DNA from 2 places in the Catonella massiliensis genome. Region 1 is predicted to be linked to the other one. Evidence: predicted binding sites of a transcription regulator. Region 1 holds the regulator's gene; the other holds the start of a gene.
The links. The regulator NrdR, encoded in region 1, represses ribonucleotide reductase genes. The targets are predictions, from matches to a motif close to CACAANATNTTGTG.
Positions count from the first base shown of each region.

Region 2: nrdD (anaerobic ribonucleoside-triphosphate reductase) is a predicted target of NrdR. The motif match lies at 9,584-9,597, and genes of this name have one in related genera.

Region 1 is NZ_JAEPRJ010000001.1:1,606,183-1,618,207, forward strand. Features, by position in the region: gene JJN12_RS07295 (beta-N-acetylhexosaminidase) at 1-1,490, opposite strand, end outside; gene JJN12_RS07300 (LacI family DNA-binding transcriptional regulator) at 1,775-2,800, shown strand; gene JJN12_RS07305 (putative ABC transporter permease) at 2,864-3,457, opposite strand; gene nrdR (transcriptional regulator NrdR) at 3,479-3,925, opposite strand; gene ftsZ (cell division protein FtsZ) at 3,952-5,109, opposite strand; gene JJN12_RS07320 (cell division protein FtsQ/DivIB) at 5,253-5,963, opposite strand; gene JJN12_RS07325 (FtsW/RodA/SpoVE family cell cycle protein) at 5,981-7,273, opposite strand; gene mraY (phospho-N-acetylmuramoyl-pentapeptide-transferase) at 7,301-8,263, opposite strand; gene JJN12_RS07335 (peptidoglycan D,D-transpeptidase FtsI family protein) at 8,269-10,164, opposite strand; gene JJN12_RS07340 (hypothetical protein) at 10,173-10,715, opposite strand; gene rsmH (16S rRNA (cytosine(1402)-N(4))-methyltransferase RsmH) at 10,708-11,670, opposite strand; gene mraZ (division/cell wall cluster transcriptional repressor MraZ) at 11,812-12,025, opposite strand, start outside.
Region 2 is NZ_JAEPRJ010000001.1:1,242,413-1,254,437, reverse strand. Features, by position in the region: gene JJN12_RS05590 (DHHW family protein) at 1-917, opposite strand, end outside; gene JJN12_RS05585 (MBOAT family O-acyltransferase) at 937-2,367, opposite strand; gene alaS (alanine--tRNA ligase) at 2,464-5,130, opposite strand; gene JJN12_RS05575 (ribonuclease H-like domain-containing protein) at 5,358-6,476, shown strand; gene nrdG (anaerobic ribonucleoside-triphosphate reductase activating protein) at 6,747-7,280, opposite strand; gene nrdD (anaerobic ribonucleoside-triphosphate reductase) at 7,280-9,481, opposite strand; gene tsaA (tRNA (N6-threonylcarbamoyladenosine(37)-N6)-methyltransferase TrmO) at 9,703-10,380, opposite strand; gene JJN12_RS05555 (MATE family efflux transporter) at 10,545-11,891, opposite strand; gene JJN12_RS05550 (VanZ family protein) at 11,982-12,025, opposite strand, start outside.

The DNA of each region.
Region 1 (12,025 bases):
GCATCTGCAAAGCCTTCAAATAAAAGCACAGCACTCCACCAGTCATATATCTGATTGAGAGCGGCCTTCTCCAGAAGCTCAATATAGGTTTCTGACTTGTCATCATACTCAAGGAAGGATAGGGCTTTATTTAGCTCTTCCTTTCCTACTCCTTTTTCTCCTGAATAAGCATCCAGATTCCAGGTAAATACTCCACCATATACTATTCCCGGTGTCGTAAATGAAGGATTGTTTAAATGCCCAAAATCACCCCACTCAGTATTTAATAGTCCTATGGCCTCATATTTTCTTGCATACCCGCTCATAATCTTAACATTAGAGTATGAGGTGTCAATTCTATTTATCAAAGTATTCCAACCGCAAGCACCCGGACAAAGGTAAAGGTTAGCCCCGGCCTTAGCGATAGGCTCGCAGATATCATCTTTTTGCTCAGCCATATAGCCCCAGGCCATGCATATGGTCTCTGTAGGAAGCTCCTTAATAAACTCAGGAAATTTACGTATAATATCTCCCCAGAACATAGGAATCTTTCCCTTGCTTACTACATATTCACAGAGCTTCTTTAAGAAGTCCATATACATCCTGTCGGTTCCCACCTTGTCAGCCAGCGCCTTAGACCTTCCCTTGCCGAGGTCAAACGTCTCATCCGCACATATATTAACTAGCTTTGAGCTAAATAGCGGCAGATACTCATCAAGCATTTTCTTAACAACTTCAAAAGAACGCTCATCATCTACATTTACTGTATGGTGCTGCATCTTTTCCCAGAACGAAAAAGGCTTACCTGCTGCATCTTCAAGTTCACAGATATCCTCATAGCTCTTTGTTCTAAGCAATTCATAAAGATGACCAAAGCTTGCAAGAGATGGCACGAAGTCAATGTCTCTGTCTTTACAGTACTTATCAAGCTCCATAATCTCTTCCGGAGTAAGCACACTGTCCTCCCTCCACATCTCAGAAAATCCTCTAAAAGCAAAGGACTGCTCTATGTAGAGCTGATATTGATTTAACTTATACCTTGAAAGTAAATCTATCTGCTTCTTGATAGTGTCTAACTTAAAGCTTCTACCTCTTGCCTGATCCATGTAAAATCCTCTGGCAGGTATATCAGGCTTATCCTCTATCCTAAGAGCAGGAAGTAAGGCCCCCTTGTTTCTTATAATCTGGCAGAGAGTCTGGATGCCATAACCAACACCTGCTCTGTCCCTGCCTAGAATCTCAATCTGTTCTTCTGTTATTGAAAGTACATAGCTTTGTGGAGGAAGTGCACCTACAAGTCTTAGACTGATATCACCCTTATCTGCTGTTCCTGCAGTTAGCGTGGCTTCTATGCCGGCATAACGAAGAAGCTCATCCCTTAAGACCTTTGGCAGTGCCCAGCCTGTGCTTGTCTTTAGTCCTTCACTCTCTGAAACTATTCTTATCCCGGATTCTACGAAGAACTCACCGTTTGTTTCTGTAAGTTTTTTTGGTTTTGGTAAAAAATGCATGATATATACTCCTTAATAAATATATTTTTGTTTTAAAAGTATTTAAACATACTTCAACTAATTGAATAGTAATATGTATTTAAAAATATTTCAAGATGTTTTGTAAATTAATTGAGTTTTGTATTGACATGAGTACTTTAATTTTATTATACTTAACATAAGTTAACAAAGCAATTAACATTGTATATATATAATTGTTGTATACTTTAAAATGTTTTGCTATCCAAATTAATTTTTGTATTACTTAGCTAAACAGCTATACAGCGGGGGAGGCGGATTGACAAATGAGTAAAGTTACTATGCAGGATATTGCCGATGCACTTGGAGTATCAAGGGTGAGCGTTTGGAAGGTGTTTAACGATCAGCCCGGTGTCTCAAGCACTTTAAAACACAGCATATTGGACATGGCTTCAAAGCTTGGCTACAATAGCCTTTCTGCAATCACTGTCTCTAACAAGGATATGAATAACTTTAAGAATGTGTCGCTTGTAGTGTCAAGGCCTGATTCTGCTGTCTTTTGGATAGATATTATACACAGTATGGCAAAGGAACTTGCCCTGCACAATGTTAACTTACTGTACACATACATACAAAGTTCATACGATAACAATTTTCAGATACCTGATATACTTACAGGTGACAATGTAGGCGGAATTGTAGTTATGAACCTTTATGACAGACATATTATCAAGAGGTTAATAAAGCTTCCAACCCCTAAGGTTTTTCTTGATACCGTGCCTTCAATAACCGAGAAGATGCTTGCCTGTGACCTTATGTTAATAGAGGGAAGAAGTGCTATCAGTGCTATAATAGATGATATAGTGAAGAAAGGCTGTTCAAGGCTTGGCTTTATAGGAGACTTAAATTATGCAAGAACCAATCTGGAGCGTTATCAAGGCTTTGTGGACGGTCTTGCACTGCACAATATACCTCTTGACCCTACCACATGTTATACCGATTCGATAGGAATATCCAGTTACCAGAGTAAAATATTTGAGTTTTTGGATTCGATAAAGGAGATGCCGGATGCCTTTATCTGTGTGAGTGACTATGTGGCACAGTTTGTTGCCATGTATATCTCAGAACACCCTAAGCGCTTTAATAAGCCTATACTCCTTACCGGTTTTGACGGAAGCAAGGAGTATGTCAATGTTGCAGATAAGATTACAACAGCCAGTGTAAATACGAGACAACTTGGCAGAAGGCTTGCTTTACAGGTACTTTACAGAATGGAGCATCCTGCCGCACCTTATGAAACAGTTTACATACATCCTGAAATATCCTACTTTAGTTCTATTTTTCCTAATTAGATGAACTATCTGGAAAAGGGCTATACAGCATATCCACTGTATAGCCCTTTAGTTAGCTTATATTTAACTCCATCTGGATGCAAAAGCTTTTACTCTCTCTTCTATCTTTTCTTTCTGTTCTTCAAGGTCTATGTTGAATACTTTCATAAACTGCATCACATAGTCTACAAAGATGATGAGTAGTATGGCTCCTATAATAAAAACTCCCATCTCTCTGTGAACACGGTCAACAAGTCCATATACTGCACTTTGTAAAAAATACACTATACCAAGGGCGTAAAATCCCCAGGCAATCGTACTTTCAAGGCAGATAATCCCTTTATAATTAAATGGTTTATCATTATAATCCCACCAAAGTGCACCAAGGTATCTTATCATAAGCACTCCGACTATATACTCAAAGAGAGTAGCGGAGATAGCACCTACTATATAGATACCGAGGTAATTCCCCTTAAGAGGGCTTAAAATGATGTAGCCTACCATTGCTCCTACCCCGTAAATAGGGCAGAATGGACCTCTTCCAAAGCCTCTATTGGTTATCTTCCTATTACAAAAAGACATATATATTGACTCAACCAGCCAGCCTAACATGCTGTAGATAATAAATGCACCAACCAGATGGTAAAGGTCAGTATCAAATATTTCTCTCTCCCACATTTGCGAACATTCACCCTTTCGTTATAATAACTTTTCAAGCTCATCCTTAAAGGTATTTACATCCTTAAATTCTCTGTATACAGATGCGAACCTCACGTAAGCAACCTGATCAAGAGCTTTAAGTCTCTCCATAACTATTTCACCTATTTCAGAACTTGAAATCTCCTTAACGCCTTTATTAAAGATGGCGTTTTCTATATCTTCCACGCAAGCAGTAATATCTTCAACAGGCACAGGCCTCTTGTGACAGGATCTAAATACTCCTGACTCTATCTTTGACCTGTCATAGGTCTCCCTTGTCATATCCTTCTTTATTACAACAAGAGGTATAGTCTCCACCTTTTCATAAGTGGTAAATCTCTTGTTGCACTTATCACACTGCCTTCTTCTTCTAATAGTAGAATTATCATCTGAAGGTCTTGAATCTATCACCCTTGTATCTTCATTACCACAAAATGGACACTTCATCACTTACCTCCGAGCCAAACAGCGTCTTATTTTCTTCCCTTGATAAGAAATTCAGGTATCTTAATATCTGAATTGCCGGAATCATTAGTCACCTTTTCTGCTGCTGTTATCTTCTCAGCTGCAGGCTGTGGTCTTGAACTCTGTCTGGTTGAAGAAGGAATACTGGTTCTTCCGGCTACCCCTCTTGACTGCAGAGGTCTCTTAGCCACATCTACAGCTCCTGTTCTCTCGTCACTTAAGCCTGTAGCAATAACTGTAACCGTAACCTGATCTTTGTTAGTATCATCATATTTTGAGCCGTAGATAATATTAACATCGCTCTCATCACCTATCATTTCCTGAAGATGATCAACTGCATCAGCGATTTCCTGCATAATGATATCACCATAGAAATTAACTATCATGTCGGTAGCTCCGGCTATGCTGATATCAAGCAGAGGGCTCTCAGCAGCTATTTTGACAGCTTCAAGGCATCTGTTCTCTCCGGTTCCAACACCTATTCCTATGTGTGCCAGTCCCTTATCCTTCATGACAGTACTTACATCGGCAAAGTCAAGACTTACGTCTGCATCCTCAGCAATGAGGTCTGTGATGCCCTGCACACCCTGTCTAAGTACCTCATCAGCCTTAGCAAAAGCCTCAGGCTGAGTTGTGCGTCTATCCATGATTTCAAGAAGCTTCTCATTCTGAATCACTATCAGAGTATCTACTACTTCACTCATCTTATCTATACCGCTGTCTGCATTTCTTGATCTTCTTGGTCCTTCAAATCTAAACGGCCTTGTTACTACACCGACTGTGAGTATTCCCATATCCTTAGCAATCTCAGCAACCACAGGTGCAGCTCCGGTACCGGTACCACCACCCATACCGCAGGTAACAAATACCATATCAGCTCCCTCAAGAGCAGCCGCAAGATCCTCCCTGCTCTCCTCAGCAGCCTTCTCGCCTACCTCAGGCTTAGCTCCTGCTCCAAGTCCTTTTGTGAGCTTCTCACCAATCTGTATGCAGGTAGGTGCTGTACAGGAAATAAGCTGCTGTTTATCAGTATTAACACTGATAAACTCAACTCCCGCAACTCCCTCACTAATCATTCTGTCAACGGCGTTATTTCCTGCACCGCCAACTCCAACAACAATTATCCTGCAAGCTCCTGATTCTCTCTCATCCTTTATCTCTAACAAGGCCTCTTCCTCCTACACTTATTACATAGTTATCTAATAATCAATATCCTATACCTATAACTCGAGAAATAAATTAAATATAATTTCCCACTTAATAATATACATTATATTCAAAATAATCAAGTTATTTTTTACAATTTTTATTATTTATCTGCTTCAAAAATCACCCTTTTATTGGTCTCAGAGAAGTCTTCCATGTGTAGAGTTCCCTTCATTCCCTTAGTTTTAGGTAATATTTCAACCAGATTTGATATCTGTTCGTCAAAATGTTTTCTTCTGCCAAGCAAAATTTTCACATCTTTTTCATATAACTTTATTGACAGATTGTCTCCGAACTCAATCCTATTTATCTCAAGTCCGTATTTCTTGATTAATTGCGTGATATTCAATGTCAATTCAAATACTTCCGCATTTTTAGCTGCAATGGGCTTGTTAAATACGGCAGTATCGTAGATTATCCCTGTAACTACCGGTATATTGTCCTTTTCTTTAGGAATGCTCCCTACCATAATACCATCCTTGTCAAAGCAGATAAATTCTCCCATAAAAGGCAGACAGCCTACCACCTCTTTTTCTGTTGTATCAATCACTATGCTATGAAGTCCCGTAAGGTCTACATCAATCTCATCCACAAATGGAATCGTTATGCTTTTATCATATTTAAGCCTCAAGTACGTGAGTATGGTGTTTCCTTTTACATAGTATTTCTTTAATTCATCCTTAAGCTTGTCATCTGTATAGTATATATTGCCTTTTACCTTTACTTCCTTAAGTCCGGAAGCCATTACAAGACCGCCTGCCGCCAGTATAAGAAAGAAAATGATGATAAGAGCCACCTTTATCTTATTGCGCATATCTTCTCCTGCTGATTTTATCTTGTTCCATGGTTTATGCTTCTTTGCCTTTGTCCCACATTATTTACGCTATTATAGGTTGAAGTCTTGCCGGTAAGCAGGCTGTTTTTATATTCTATCTGGAGTGATATGTTTAAGAACACTCCTATCTCAAAGAGCATAATGATAACCGCTGTTCCACCAAAGCTGATAAAAGGCAGGATAACACCTGTGGGAGGAATAACATTGGTTACAACCAATATATTAAGTACCACCTGAATGGCAATTTGAGACATTATCCCCGCTCCAACTAAGGCACCAAATCTGTCTTTTGCATTCATAATAACTATAAACATCCTATAAAGTATGAGCCCAAACAGCACTATTACCGCTATCCCGCCAAATATGCCAAATTCCTCACATACTATGGTAAATATCATATCATTATATGCTTCAGGAACCCTGCCATACTTCTGCTCACTTCCGCCAAGCCCTTTGCCAAAAAGCCCTCCTGAGGCTATCGCATATAGTCCCTGAAGTATCTGCTGTCCTTTTTCACTTGTCTCAACATTGGCATGTATTTCTAAACGGGCACTTCTATATCCTCCAAGGAGCTTTACCACAGCCTTTATAGAAGCCGCCATTATGCCTGCAAGCACCAGATAAGGCAATGTCTTTTTAGCATTTACAAATATAATACAGCCGTATATACCAGCAACTATTATAGCAGCACTGAGGTTTTCTTTTGCAATAAAGCCCAACAGAGGAGATACATAGAGGATTGCAACTAAAAATCCGCCCGGGGTATTTATCTTTCCCGGCTTTCTCTGGCAGATATATGCTCCAAATACAATGACTACAAACTTTGCAAATTCCGAGGGCTGAAAGGATAAGCCGCCTACATCTATCCACCTCCTTGCGCCATTATTTATAGATGCAAAGAAGCTTGTGTAGCCCTGTAGTGCTGTCATGGCAAAGAGCATTATCCAAGGAAGAGAGATAACAAAGGAATTCCTCCCAAGCAGTCCTCTTAAAAATCTTGGCATAGGAAGCCTTACTCTAAACTTGAGCCATCTATAGTCAGCAAATGAGAAAAGGAGCATAAGAAAAAATCCAATTCCTATAGTAATTAACTGCCTTTTTAAGAAATAAGTTGATTCAAGATTCTTGCTTTTGGCAATGTATGCACTTGCGCTATAGATGATAATAAGGCCTATAGAACAGGCAAAAAGAATTAGGAAGGTAAGGTTAAAATCATAATATCTTATACCAATTCTTTTTTTCTTAGTATCTGCTGCCGCAGTCTTCTTACCTTTCGCCGCTTTTCCCATAGCATCACCAACCATTTCTATTATCTACTATAATGCAATAAAACCTATAAAACAACAGAGTATAGTTACTACGGTAAACATCGCAACCACCCTTGTCTCTTCAAAGCCTGAAAGCTCAAAATGATGATGTATAGGTGACATCTTAAATATTCTCTTACCGTGAGTAATCTTAAAATAGCTAACCTGAAGCATAACTGAAAGTATCTCAGCAAGATATATAAAGGCCACTATTATAATGAACAAAGGAGCTTTTAGCATAAATGCCTCTGCAGCCACAAAACCTCCAAGAGCCAAAGAACCTGTATCCCCCATAAATACCTTAGCGGGATATGTGTTAAAGATTAAGAAACCAAGCAGGGTTCCAACCATTATCATAGCTGTAATGTACACAGGCGATCCAATCTTTAATGAAAGTACCACAAAAAACATAGCTATAACGACAGTAACGGAGGTTGCAAGTCCATCCAGTCCGTCAGTAAAGTTGGCACCGTTTACAGTACCAAGTACCGCGACAAATACAAAAGGAACAAATAGTACCCCAAGGTTCCAAGCCACCTGTCCTCCTGTAAAAGGAATAATAATCTGTGTAAGCTCAGGATAATCACTCATAATCACATAGGCAAAATATCCTGTGAGCACTATCTGAAGTCCAAGCTTTTGCCAAGCCCTAAGCCCTAAGGAGCGTTTTTTAGCAAGCTTAATAAAGTCATCCAAAAATCCTATAAACCCAAATCCAACTGTAAGTAAAATAACAGGGAAAATCTGAGGTTCGTTTAACATATATGCAAGCGATGAAACTGTAAATGCAGCCAGCATAACTATTCCGCCCATTGTAGGAGTCCCTGCCTTCTTCAAATGGCTTTCGGGGCCTTCCTCCCTTATGAACTGCCCAAACTTCATCCTATGAAGTATAGGGATGAATATAGGGCATAGAAGCACCGTAAGCGCAAATGAAATAAATGCAGGTAAAAATATCTCAATTGAAAACATAATGTCTACTCCTTAGTTTTTTCAGGATATATTCCAAGTACCTTAAATACATTTTCAGCAACCTTCTTAGCAAGTGCAGATGCAATACCGTTAGCAGTCTGATCCTTAACCTTAGGCTGGTCTACAACGACATAGACCACAACCTGAGGATTATCATAAGGAGCACAGCCAATAAAAGAAATCACGTAGTTAGTATCTGATCTTACAAGCTTTCCATTGATATTGTCAAGCTTTTGGGCAGTACCTGTTTTACCCGCCATCTTGTATCCTTCAGACTTTGCCCTCCAGCCTGAACCCTGCTCTACCGTCTCATAAAGTGCCTTCTGTATGAACTCTGATGTATCCTTTGTTACAGTCTTTTTCATAACTACAGGCTCTTTTTTCTCTACCACCACTCCGTTGTCATCCACCAGTTCCTTAACAAGATGTGGTTTGTAATAAGTCCCGCCATTTATAAGTGACGAGAAGCCTGCAGCCATCTGAATCATGGTAACAGAAACACTCTGTCCGAAACTGCTCGTAGCAAGCTCTACAGGATTAAGCTGTGCTTCATTGTATACCAGTCCCGTGGTCTCTCCCGGGAAATCTATACCTGTTCTGCTTCCTATACCAAATATATCCTGATACCTGGCAAAATCCTTCCTGCCAAGCTTCCTTACTATCTGCATCATCGTAACATTGCAGGACTGCTCAATACTCTGCGATAAGTTAATCATACCATGTCCGTCTCTTTTTGCACAGCGGATTTTTCTGTCCATTACTATCTCGTATCCCTTACAGTAGAATTCCTGCTTCTTTTTTACTACATTTTCTTCAAGACAGGCCGCCACCGTAAAGGGCTTAAATGTAGAGCCCGGCTCATATATGTCACTGGTACAGTAATTTTTCCATATATTGCTTAGCTCTTCAAGCTTTTTATCATCGCTCATAGAGTCAATTTCTTTTTGACTAAAATATCCTGTAAGGTCTCTGGGATTATTTAAGTCATAGCCTTTATTGGATGCCATTACGTAGATTTCACCGTTATTTGGATTCATCAAGATTATACCTACGTTTTCAGCTCCCTCAGTCTTTTGATAATCAGCAATTATATCTTCGGTCATCTTTTGGGCATCGGAGTCTATCGTAGTGACTACATTTAAGCCATTCTTAGCTTCAACTTCAGTTTCTTCCAGTTCCATATTAGAGTTGAAGTAACCGTATCTCACACCGTTTTTGCCATTTAGCTTAGAATTATAATATCCCTCAAGTCCCCATTCTGCCATATCTCCTGAATATGTAAATCCTATCACGTCACTGGCTACCGTCTTTAGAGGATAAGTCCTTTTGTAGTAGCTCTCAAAGTTGTAGCCTACAACAATGTCGTTTGCCGTATCCGCTTTTTCGTTTTTTGTATTTCTCTTGTTATACTCATTTACCGCTGCTATAAATTTTTCCTTTTCATCATAGCTTACTTCTTTTTTTATAACCTGATACATAGACTCAGGATTATCATCAATTATCTTATTTAGTTCATCCTGAGATATGCCGAAATATTCACTTGCAAACTTAATCGTAGGCGCCCTGTAGTCATCTTCTTTTGAAAGTATGATTTTAGGCTCTAAAACAAAATTATACACCAAGACAGACTTGGCAAAGGCGACTCCACGTCTATCTGATATATCTCCTCTTTTAGCTATAATCGGGTTGCTGCTGTAAGTCTGCTGAGCCAGATATTTTTTCTTGTAGTCCTCTCCCTTTCCCTGGGCAACATAAATAACCGCAAGAGAAGCGCCTATTAGTCCCAACGCAAAAAAAGCGGACGTTAACACTATCTTACCCTTAACTGTCATCCCGCTTTTTTTACGGACATTCTTTCTGCCTGTAGTTCTTCTTCTTCCATTTTTAACTCTTGTTGCCATTATAACTCCTATCCGGCATTTACTACTCTTAAAATTCTCTCAATCAGGCTCAGCGCCTCATTGCCCTTCAAATCTCCATACTGCCTTACATAGCCGTTAGTTACACTCTTGTATGTAATAATCTGGTTTTCATAAGGATATACCATACCATATTTCTCTATTGCAGTCTTTCTTATCTTCTCCAAATCAATGTTGCTGTAGAGAGTATTCTCGGTATTGTCGTTGGCTATCTTTAAGCTGTCTGCCTCTCTTGATATCGCTCTGGTTGAGAGCTCAGTCTGCTTTATATCATTATAAACTCTAATGTATCCTACACAGACAACAACGAGCAAGGCAGCCACTATCATCATGCCTGCAAAGCCTAAAAAATCTATGGAAGGTGCAAACTTCATTTTAGCATATCTTTGTGGCTTTTGTTTAGGCTGTTTTTCTACCTGTGGCTGCTCCTTAGGCAGATATCTTCTTTTAGGAAGCGCACTACTCCTTACATTTAATGCCATAGAGCCACTTGTTAGATTCCTGTTTCTTCTTACTTTTCTTTTTTCACTCATTAGACTCCCTCTTTCTAGCAAAGATTCTAAGCTTCGAACTCTTCGCTCTTGAATTCCATTTCATCTCTTCTTCAGAAGGCACTATCGGCTTTCTTGAAGCAACAAATCCTTTTGACTTTTTACCACAAACGCAAACCGGAAAATTAGGCGGGCAGGTACAAGGTGATTCTGCCCTCTTAAAAGCTGATTTTACTATTCTGTCCTCAAGTGAATGGAAGGTAATTATAGCAATCCTTCCATTATCCGATAGTATATCAATCATGCCTTCAATTGAATCTTCTAATACTCCAAGCTCCCTGTTTAGCTCTATTCTGATAGCCTGAAAAGTTCGCTTTGCAGGATGTCCTCCGGTAGCCCTATATTTCATTGGTATAGCTGATTTAATAATATCAGCCAGCTCTCCTGTTGTTTCTATCGGTTTTCCTTCCCTAAAAGCTGCTATTTTAGAGGCTATCTTAGATGCAAACTTGTCTTCGCCATATTCTTTTATAATACGGGTAAGTTCTTCCTTGCTATAGTAGTTTACTATATCCCTGGCTGTCTTTTCCTGTCCCCTGTCCATCCTCATATCAAGGGGAGCATCTTCCATATATGAAAAGCCTCTCTCCGCGTTGTCCAGCTGGTATGAGGATACTCCAAGGTCAAGCAAAATACCGTCAACCTCTCTTATCCCAAGTCCATTCAGAATGTTTATCATTTGTGCATAATTGCTTCTTACAATGGTTACCCTGTCCTTAAACTCTGCAAGCCTTTCTCCCGCTGCCTTTATGGCCGCTTCATCTTGGTCTATGCCTATAAGCCTTCCACCAGCTGTCAGACGCTTTGCTATCTCGTAGGAATGACCGCCTCCTCCAAGAGTTCCATCCACGTATATACCATTAGGCTTTATGTCAAGGCCATGAATAACCTCATCTAACATTATAGGAATATGCTTAAATTCAAATTCATCTTCCATAAACATATGCCTCCTTTTAATTTCTATGCCTAGGCTATACGGTGTGGCTGTGGAAAATACTTCATAGCCTGTGATACAGGATTGCTACAGCTGCGCTTTTGGCGCTTGCAACTGGTTTTTACGCTTTTGGCACTTGTATCACTACATAAAGTTTAGGTTAAATTCTGCTAGCTGCTCAGCTATATCATTGATGTCGCCCAGTTCTGAAGTGTTCTTGTCCCAAAGTGCTTTATCCCATAATTCAATTTTACCCATCATCCCGACTATCATAACATTTTTACTGATGCCTGTTCTCTCCCTAAGATTGGCCGGTAAAAGAGTCCTACCCTGTTTGTCTATCTCACTTTCAGCTGCC
Region 2 (12,025 bases), 360 kb from region 1:
GTCTTAAAATACAGATATTCTGAGTTGTGATTTCTAAGCTGCTTGTAGGTCTCAACAGTCTTAATAGACGGATTAAGCCTCTTGTAGATATAGTCAATTGCCTCCCCTTGGTTGGATGTATTCATGCTCTTTTGAATATCCTCATCAAGATTTACTCCAAAGCTGTTAGGAACTACTATATCATACAAGGAAGCTGTATTTTCAACTTTTTTAGCTACAGTATTGAGCATGGATGCATACAAATCAGCTCCCTTTTTATAAAAATAATAAAGAGTGAAGCCTCTGTTTTCGGCTATATAGACTGTTCCCGCCACCTCAGGCTGAACCTTTAATGTTCCATCCTTAAGGGGCTTATCCTTACTGTTCTCCTTCTTATTCTGCACATTAATATTCTCATTGGACTTTGTTACAGTATCGGCGCTTCCTGATACTGTAGCGTTTTCAGCAATTTCCTTAACTGCTGATGTTGAGGCGTTATCTATGTTTTGTTCTTGCCGTGTACTGTTATCCTCGTCTGATGTGCTCTCGTCCACGGTATTATCGGAAGTTTCCTCATCTATATTGGATATAATGGGAGCAGTTTCCTCATTTCCACTTGGAATTGCATCTGCTGTCTGCCCTGTGTCACCATAAATCACTGTATCTCTGATTCCATATATCTCTTCGGCATTCGACTGAAATGCAATCATCTTCTCTCTTAGAGGATAGGTGTCCGCATACCAGGTCACAATATCCTTAAAAAAACTTCCATCAAGTACAGTACGGGTTGTAGGGCTAGGAAATACCGCAAGTTTTCTCTTTTCAAGCTCAGATTCAGTTGGCCTTATAAATATTAAGAATCCTATTATCATAAAAACCATAACAGTTATAGACATAAGTGCAACCCTTATCTTATGCCAAATGTTTTTTTCGTTCATATAAACTCCTTAACTTGGATTAAAACTGATTATAAAGGAATGGAGTAAAGCTATTTCCTGCCATGGCTGCTAATGATAGTAAAAGCAAAATAAGACAGAATAAAGTGCGCATTCCCTGATAAAGGCAAGCTGCACTTCTACTGTTACAAGCCTTGGCAGATATCATTTTACCTAATAAACTAAATACAGGCGTACAGGATAAAACACAGGCTATGATTATAAATATATTATTCTGTATACTAATATTTACAGTAGATATGCTAAATCCATTACTTTTAATTCCAAGGAAGATTGAAATAACTTCCTTTAGCTGATTGATATCGCTGTATCTAAATAATAGCCACGCAAAGTTAATAATAAAGATTGTAATTACCTGTCTTATGATTCTAGGAAATAGAGGGAAATTCATCTTTTTCCACCAGTTTTCAATCATTATAAAAGGCATATAGAATAACCCCCAAAGCACGAAGTTCCAACTTGCACCATGCCAAAGACCTGTAAGCATCCATACTACAAAAAGATTAAAGCCGGTTCTAAGAAGCCCTGCTCTGTTACCTCCCAGAGGGATATACACGTAGTCTCTAAAAAAACTGCTTAGTGTTATATGCCATCTTCTCCAAAAATCCTTTACTGAAGTAGCAACATAGGGATAATTGAAGTTCTCGGTAAAATGAAAGCCGAGGATTCGGCCTACACCAATTGCCATATCGGTATAAGCAGAAAAATCAAGATATAGCTGCATTGCATAGCAAAGAGAGCCCACCCAGACAGCAAGCATTGTAGCTCCTGATATAGACTCAGTGACAGGTGAAAGTGTGTTGGCAAGTTCTCCTATATGGTCAGCAAGAATGGTCTTTTTGGCCAGACCTACTGCAAACCTGTAAATACCCTCAGATATATCATAAGCTCTAGTATCCCTATTATAAATCTCATCTTTAATATCCTTATATCTCTCAATCGGTCCCTGCAAAGCCTGAGGGAATATAGATGTGTATAAAAGCAAAACACTGTAATGCTCTTCCGCGCTGCATTTTCCCGTATAAACATCAGTCACATATGAAATAAGCTTAAATGTATAAAATGATATTCCCATAGGAAGTGCAATTGCTAGTGGCTTCCAGTTAATTCCTGCAATAGAAGTAACTGTTCCCACAAAAAAATTAGTATACTTAAATATACCAAGCACCAAAACAAAGACAACAATTGAAAATATAAGCCACTTCTTCTTAGTATTTTTATCTGGTGCAGTTTCTATTTTTACACCTGAAATCCAACCTATGGCAGTCATAACCATAAGAAGTACAAGATAGCTTACTCCTCCAAAAGAATAGAAAAGCAAAGAAAAAATCAATATAATTCTATTTTTATATCCAACTACAGTTGTAGTAAAGTATATCATTGCCATTATAGGCAAGAAACACAGTACAAAAAACAGGCTCGAAAGCGACATATAAGCTCCTTTGCATATCACAAAGAAGTCACTATAATATAGTTAAATCCCAATTATAGTGACTTTCCATTTATTCTAAAACATTAACTATTTTAATTAAGCTCCTAACTGTGTCTTAACCTCGTCTTTGACAGCTTCAACAGCCTGACCTATTTTGTCAGGAAGCTTTCCACCAGCCTGGGCCATATTAGGTCTTCCACCGCCGCCACCACCTACTATAGGTGCAACTGTCTTTATAAGGTTGCCTGCGTGAACTCCTGCCTTTACGGCGCCATCTGTAGCCATAGCAACAAGATTTACCTTACCATCCTTAGCGGATGCAAGGAAGATAAGCCCTTCGCCAAGCTTATTCTTAAGCTCATCTCCAAGAGTTCTAAGCTCATTTCCATCAGTTTCAGGTATTTCAACGGATAGGACCTTAACTCCACCGATTTCAACAACCTTGTCCATAACATCGCCAAGTGCCTCCTTGGCAGCCTTATTCTTAAGTGATTCATTTTCACTTTGAAGAGCCTTCATCTCCTCCATAAGGTGCTTAGCCTTCTCTACAAGCTTATCAGGACTTGCTTTAATTATCTTTGCTGCCTCAGCGATAGTATTTTCAAGATTCTCATAGTACTTTATTACATTATGACCTGTGATAGCCTCAATTCTTCTGATTCCTGCAGCTACACCACTTTCAGAAATTATCTTAAACTGACCTATCATTCCTGTATTCTTAACGTGGGTACCGCCACAGAATTCCTTTGAGAACTCGCCCATTCCTACTACGCGGACTTCATCCCCGTATTTCTCACCAAAGAGAGCCATAGCACCGCTTTTCTTAGCGTCTTCAACTGACATCACCTTGGTATCAACAGGAAGCGACTCTGCTATCTTGTCATTAACAAGCTTCTCAACAGCCTTAATCTCCTCAGGTGTCATAGCCTTGAAATGGCTAAAATCAAATCTGGTTCTGCCTGCATCCTGATAAGAACCTGACTGCTCAACATGAGTTCCAAGTACCTCACGAAGAGCCTTCTGTAAAAGATGGGTAGCACTATGGTTTCTACAGGTAGCCATACGGTTCTCACTGTCAACCTTAAGGGTAACCTTATCACCTACCTTAAACATTCCCTTTACAACCTTACCTATATGGGCTATCTTAGAGCCTGCCACAGGTATGGTCTCTTTTACTTCAAATACAGAATCTCCAAGAGTTATTACACCTACATCTCCTACCTGTCCACCCTTAGTAGCATAGAAAGGAGTAACATCGGTTATAACAGCTCCAGTCATTCCATCTGTAAGTGCTTCTGATACAGTGCTTTCTTCTCCATCCTCCTCAGAGCTTACACTTACAAGAGCAACAATCTTTCCCTCAGCCTCTGTCTTGTCATAGCCGATATACTCGGAGTTAATAGCAGGATCAATCTGCTCATATACAGTAGCATCGGCACCCATATAGCTGGTGGTTTTTCTGGCATTTCTTGCAGTATCCTTCTGCACCTTCATAGCCTGCTTGAAGGCTTCTTCGTCTATGTCCATTCCCTTTTCTTCAAGGATTTCCTTAGTTAAGTCTATAGGGAAGCCGTATGTATCATAAAGCTTAAAGGCATCTTCTCCTGACATAGTATTAACGCCCTTAGCCTCCATATCCTTCTGAATACCATCAAGTATCTCAAGTCCCTGATTTATGGTCTTTTCAAACTTCTCTTCTTCCTGCTCAATTACACTTAGAATAAAATCCTGCTTTTCAGCCAGCTCAGGATAACCATCCTTACTTCCTGCAATCACAGCCTTAGCAAGACCTACAAGAAACGCTCCATCTATGCCAAGTAGCTTACCATGTCTGTCTGCCCTTCTGATTATTCTTCTAAGCACATAGCCTCTACCTTCGTTAGAAGGCATAATGCCGTCAGATATCATAAAGGTAGCAGAGCGGATATGGTCAGTAATTACACGGATAGAGACATCATTCTTCTCGTTTTCCTTATATTTCTTTCCTGCTATTTCACAAACCTTATTTCTAAGAGCCAAAAGAGTATCCACATCAAAGATGGAATCTACGTCCTGTACAGCTACAGCAAGTCTCTCAAGTCCCATACCAGTATCGATATTCTTCTGTTCAAGCTCTGTATAATGTCCCTTACCATCATTATTAAACTGTGAAAATACAACATTCCATACTTCCATATACCTGTCGCAGTCGCAGCCTACAGTACAGGTAGGCTTTCCACAGCCATACTTCTCTCCCCTGTCGAAGTATATCTCTGTACAAGGACCACAAGGACCTGAGCCATGTTCCCAGAAATTATCATCTTTACCAAACTTGAAGATTCTCTCAGGAGAGATATTCATCTTCTTATTCCAGATTTCATACGCCTCATTGTCATCCACATATACTGATGGATAAAGTCTGTCAGCAGGGATACCAACTGTCTCTGTAAGGAATTCCCAAGCCCAAGGAATTGCCTCTTCCTTAAAATAATCTCCAAAGGAGAAGTTTCCAAGCATCTCAAAGAAGGTACCATGTCTTGCTGTCTTACCTACATTGTCTATATCTCCTGTACGGATACACTTCTGACAGGTACAGACTCTTGTAGATGGTGGTATCTCTTGTCCCGTGAAATAAGGCTTAAGAGGTGCCATACCCGAATTTATAATAAGCAAGCTGTTATCATTATGTGGTACTAGTGAAAAACTGTTCATCTTGAGATGTCCTTTTTTCTCAAAGAACTCAAGGAACATCCTTCTTAATTCATTAACTCCATAAGCTTTCATATCTAATCCTCCATAGGGGTATTGTCATCTAAAGTCATCTTAATATTTTATCATTTAATAATATTTTTTTCAAGCCATTTATCTTGCTTGTTTTCATCAAATAGTCCCATGTAGTTTTGGGACTTAAATGCAACATGACATTGCACTTACCTTGAAAACCTTGCTACAAAACTATCATTTCTGCTATAATAAATCTGCAAACTAAAACGCTTAAAGGAAAATAAGTTATGATAATAGAACGAAAAGCTCTTGATAATTGCTTTAATCCTCCAATTGGCATTAGCTCAGAGGAGACAGTTTATTTTGATATAGAAACAACAGGCTTTTCTGCTGATGTCACTGCTCTTTACCTTATTGGCTGCATATACTTTAAAGAGGGTGAATGGCAATTGATTCAGTGGTTTGCTGAGGATAATAAGTCTGAAAAAGAGGCACTATCCGCCTTTTCAGACTTTATAAAAGATAAAAAATACCTAATTTGCTACAATGGAACCACCTTTGACCTGCCATATCTCACGAAAAAATACGAAAAATACAGTCTCTCTTTTCAGGCTTATAAGTATAAAATTATTGACTTCTATAGGGTGTTTTCTTCCTATAGGAAGTTTCTTGGATTAAGCGGACTGAAACAAAAGGAGGTTGAAGCCTATCTGGGTATCTTAAGGGAGGACAAATACTCCGGCGGTGAGCTCGTGGAGTGGTATGCTAAGTTTTTAAAGCTAAGGTTTAGTGATTCATCTGAAAAAGAAGAAATATACAAGACTTTAATACTACACAACAGTGATGATTTAGCAGGCTTAGCAAGGCTTACAAAGCTTTATAACTTCATAAAAGAACTTGAAACTCTTATTAATTCAGGTGATGAGCTTGAAATTGACTGTGTTGTTAATGATACAACAGGTAAAATCATCTTATCAACAAAGGTTGACTTCGATATTCTAAGGAAAGATGAGCTTCGTGGGGATGGCTTCTCTTGTTGCTTTATTGATGAAAGCACTGCAAATAGGATAGATTTGACCTTAGATATGTATGAAACTGAGCTTAAGTTGTTCTACAAGGACTATAAAAACTACTACTATCTCCCTAAAGAGGACATGGTAGTACATAAGAGTCTGGCATCCTTTGTGGATAAGGAAAACAAAGAAAAAGCTACTTCTTCTAACTGCTATACAAAGCATAAAGGCCGCTTTATAAAGCTCCCCAAAGCCACTACACTTCCAGTGTTTAAATCTGAATATGCGGACAAGACAATGTACACTATTGTAAATGAAAAGCTATTGGAGTCTAAGGAGAGCTTATCTGCTATTTTCAGGTCGTTTCTTAGATATTTAACAAATAATAGGTGAAACACTTCCATAATTGTAGTAAATCACAATTATAATCTAAGTTGAATTAGGGTGTAGATAAAACTTATATCACTTGTATAAAAATAAAATTTTCAGTATTTATAATTTATGATACAAGTGTCAAAAGTATAAAAATTCGATTGGGACTTGCTTGCAGGAGAATTTATTAAAAAAGGGTTTAAATCTTGTTAGAAAGATTTAAACCCTCTTTTTTACCATAAACAAAATAAATAAACATATACAACTAAACTTAGTCTGGATTTTCAAATACTACTTCTCCATATACTTAGACAATACCACCCTATTCTCAGCCAAGCTCCTCTTCATGTCTATGATGCGCTGGTTGGAGCTTCCTCTAAACTTTAGGCTCAAATCTTTAAGCTCAAGTACGAACTTACCGTCTACAAGCACATCTATATTGTTAAGAATATCCATAGTGTGCTCATCATGACAGCGGGAATTAGAGACGTCAAGCAGCTCTTCAAGGGTATAGCCTGAAAAGAGCCAGATGGACTTCTCAGGTAAATCAGCTTTAATCCGCTTAACAAGTCCTGCTACTCCTCTCTGATTGCGGACTTCCATAGGCTCTCCGCCAAGAATTGTAAGCCCTGCTATAAATGATGGAGAAAGGGAAGATATAATCTCCCCTTCTACATCGGTAGTATATTCTTTGCCTGAGTTAAAATCCCAAGCCATTTCATTGAAACAGCCCTTACAGTGGTGAGTACAGCCACTTACAAAAAGGCTTGTCCTCACTCCCGGTCCATTGGCTATGTCAAAGTATTTTATTTCACAATAATTCATCATAAATGAAGAACTCTCTCCGCTATCTCCTGTGTACGTCCCTGATTCCAGTACTGAGTACCTATATAACCACAGGTACGTCTTGCAACATTCATCTTATCCTGGTCTCTATTACCGCAGTTTGGGCATTCCCAAACAAGCTTGCCATCTTCATCATTAACTATCTTGATTTCTCCATCAAAGCCGCAGCACTGGCAGTAATCACTCTTTGTATTCAACTCAGCATACATGATATTGTCATAAATATACTGCATAATAGAAATTACAGCCTCTACATTGTTGCTCATATTAGGTACTTCCACATAGCTTATAGCTCCACCCGGAGAAAGCTTCTGGAAGTCAGACTCAAACTTAAGCTTTGAAAAGGCATCAATCTTCTCTGATACGTGTACATGGTAGCTGTTGGTAATATAATTTCTATCAGTTACACCCTCAATAAGCCCAAATCTCTTCTGTAAGCACTTTGAGAACTTATATGTAGTTGACTCAAGAGGGGTACCATATACTGAATAATCAATATTTTCTTCCTTCTTCCACTTATTACAAGCCTCATTTAACTTCTCCATAACCTTAAGAGCAAATTCCTTACCCTCTGGCGAAGTATGGCTTGCATCCTTCATATATCTTGTCATCTCATACAGACCTGCATAACCTAAGGAAATGGTTGAATATCCATTGTAAAGGAGTTCATCTATCTTCTCTCCCTTAGCAAGTCTTGCTATGGCACCATTTTGCCATAGAATAGGTGCAGAATCTGAAAGTGTCCCAAGAAGCCTGTCATGTCTTGCTCTAAGTGCTCTGTGGCAAAGCTCAAGACGCTCATCAAGGATTCTCCAAAAATCCGCTTCATTTTTCTTAGATGAGCAGGCAACATCAACAAGGTTGATGGTTACAACACCCTGATTGAATCTTCCGTAGTATTTATGCTTATTTTCATCATAATTTTTAGCCTTAGCTATATTGCCTACTCCCTCATCAGTAAATCTATCAGGTGTAAGGAAAGAACGGCAGCCCATGCAAGGGTAAACATCACCCTTTTCCCTGAGCATAATCTTCTCAGATATATAGTCAGGTACAAGGCGTTTAGCAGTACACTTTGCTGCAAGCTCAGTAAGATAATAATACTTACTGTCCTTGCCTACGTTATCCTCTTCAAGTACATATATAAGCTTAGGGAAAGCAGGGGTAATCCATACTCCCTTTTCGTTCTTAACTCCCTGCATACGCTGATTGAGCATCTCTTCTATCACAAGGGCGAGGTCGTCTCTGATACGACCCTCAGGCACTTCATTCAGATACATAAATACAGTAATAAAAGGTGCCTGACCGTTGGTTGTCATAAGGGTAATAACCTGATACTGTATAACCTGTACTCCGCGTCTAACTTCTTCACGTACTCTAAGCTCGGCAACCTTTTCAATCTTCTCGGTATCAAGCTCTACTCCCGCTGCAGCAAACTCTTTTGCAACCTCTACACGGTACTTCTGTCTGCTTACATCTACAAAAGGTACGAGGTGGCTAAGAGTTATGCTCTGTCCGCCATACTGATTACTTGCTATCTGAGCAATAGCCTGAGTAGCGATATTGCAGGCAGTTGAGAAGCTTCTAGGTCTCTCAATCATAGTCTCAGATATAACAGTACCGTTTAGAAGCATATCTTCAAGGTTTACAAGGCAGCAGTTATACATGTGCTGTGCAAAATAATCGCTGTCGTGAAAATGTATAATACCTTCTTCATGTGCCCTTACTATATCTTCAGGAAGTAAGAACCTTCTGGTAATATCCTTACTTACCTCACCTGCCATATAGTCTCTTTGAACACTGTTAACTGTAGGGTTTTTGTTGGAATTCTCCTGCTTAACCTCTTCGTTATCACATTCAATAAGGCTTAGTATCTGGTCATCTGTGGTATTGGCCTGACGAACCAAAGCCCTCTTATATCTGTATGTAATGTACTTTCTGGCAACCTCATTCTTGCCGGTTTTCATAAGCTCATTCTCAACTAAATCCTGTATTTCCTCTACACTAAGCGCTCTGCTCATACCGGAGCACACCTTAGTAACATTCTCTGTAATTGCGAGAACTTCTTCCTCTGTAAGTCTAAGGTTATCGTTAACCTCCTTGTTCGCCTTTCTTACAGCAACGGTAATTTTATTGCCGTCAAAGGTATTTTCCTGACCACTTCTTTTGATAATCTTCACGACTTCCACACTCCCTCAGATATAATTTCCGTTCCAAACGCCCACTATGGGCAGATTTCGGCGGTTTTAAATACAAGTTATTGTTAAGCAACAGTAGTACAATACAATATCTTGTGTCCGTGACTACTATGATAATATATTCTACAGGAAAATGAAAGACCTTTTTAAAATATAATAACGACTACCAATTAATATAATTTTCTTATAGCTGTAGAATGATTTTATTCTACAATAGTAGTTATTTTAAGTATTCTAAGCTTGTCTCCTGTGACCTTAAAATTTACCTCATAAGAAGCAAACCTTAAGCCATATACCCTTGATTCATCACTGTTTTGATATGATGGTCTTGGATCTAAAGACAGTACTTTTATAAGTGCTTCTCTCTTATCATCGCTTACCTTACTAAGTTCTAAGCTCTCTTCCTCAACCTGAAGTCTATGTTCTTTTGTAAATTCAGTATAACCTGAAAGTGCATCTGTATGACAGTCTGCATAAGGCAGATATGGCTTTATATCATATATCGGTGTTCCATCCAGTAAATCAGCACCTCCTACGGTAAGTACAGGACCAATCTCTGTCTCTTCAACAGATATCAGCCTTACACTTGATAGTCCTATTGGGTTAGGCCGGTATGGAGACCTCGTTGCAAATACCCCCAAATGTTCATTCCTAGGAAGCCTCGGAGGCCTTACGCTTGCCTTAAAGGTATCTGTAATAGTTTCAGAAAACTCCCAAATCAGCCAGATATAGTTAAACCCGCTTAGTCCCTTAAATGCATCTATATTTCTATATTCAGGCTCAAATACTATCTTAGCTGTTAGCTCATTTACAAGGCCGCTTTGCCTTGGAATCCCGAATTTATCCTTAAAGTCTGACTGTATCCTAGCTATTATCTTCATTAAACACCCTTAATTATCCAAATTATATTCTTATCTTTTCTAATCTTTCTTATCTTTCTTATCTTTCTTATCTATGCTTAATATTATTATACATACACCTCATGCCTACCTATATCTTCTGCTTATCTGTTATCAAACTTACTTTGTATGCACATATTGTCTAGCTATATCTTTATTTTTGTCCATTTACCCTGTCTGAAGCGTATTTCCGAGAAAATGAACCTGCTGCACTGATCCCCGACTATACCAAACCATATACCAACTATCCCCATGCCTAGCACATAACCAAAAAAGTAAGATACAAATGTCCTTATTATGGTTACACTTATGGTAGAGGTTATTGCAGTATAAAGGGTATCTCCTGCTCCTCTTAGGGCACCTATGTAGACTACGCTTGGGATTTGGAAGATGATTGCAGCTATCAGCACGTGGCTTATGGTAATTCCAATATTTATTACTTCAGGATTGTCAAAGAACATTGAATATATGCCTTTACTGCCCAAAATGTAGACCACTGCAAGAACTGCGGCTATCATAATAGCAAACTTTCTACAGATAACTCCGTATTTTTTAGCCAGTTCAGGTTTTTCCTCGCCTAGACTCTTGCCAATTAATGCTACAACTGTAGACTGAATTCCGTCACCAAAGGAATATGATAGGCTTAAAAGATTCATACTTACCTGATGAGCCGCCATTTGAGAAGTACCCTGGTGAGCCGCCATTATAGCAGTTGACATAAAGCCTACTCTCATAAGAAGCTGCTCGAGGAACACGCTGTATCCTACGGAGGTAATATTTTTAAGGCAGGCAAATGTAGGCCTTATCTTTTCGGCTATCATATAACCTATATTGATAAAGCAGTCTTTTTTCATAATTGAAGCTATACTCATCACACTGGCAACCACTGTCCCAAAAACTGTAGATATGGCCGCTCCCGCTATTCCAAGCTTAGGGAAGCCAAGATTACCTCCTATTAAAAGATAGTTAAACATTATATTTATTACATTGCTCACCACATTGGTGCGCATAGTAATCTTGGTATTCCCTATGCCTCTTTGTGCAGCATTTATGCTCATCTGAAGCACATTAAAAATAATGCCACCCATTATTATCCTGAAATATGTTTCACCATATTCCTTGGTATCAGGAGTTGCACCACATAAGTCCATTATAGTACCGGTAAAAGTAACCGAAATTAGGCTTATAAATACAGTAGCCAAAGTAACAAAAAGTACTCCAGTAAGGACAATCCTATTGGCGTCCTTTCTATTTTTCTGCCCGTACCTTCTTGCTACAAGAGCCGCCAAGGCCACATTGGCTGCAAAGCAGATAGCAAGCCCCAAAAACTTAGGCTGAGCAGTAATTCCAACACCTGCTACTGCATTTTCACCAAGTACGCTCACCATGTAAGAATCAATGAGTGCGGTAAGCGAAAAGAACACAGATTCTAATATAGCTGGCCAGGCCATATTCAGTATAATCCTTAACAACTTCCTATTTTCGTCTTCCATTACCCTAATTCCTTTAGCTTAATAACTTTAGTCTAGTCCTCACAGGTTAGAATTTCAAGAATGTATAAGTTTTAAACTATCCCGCAGTATTTACTTATTTGTAACGGTACTTTTATATTTTGCACCAGATATAC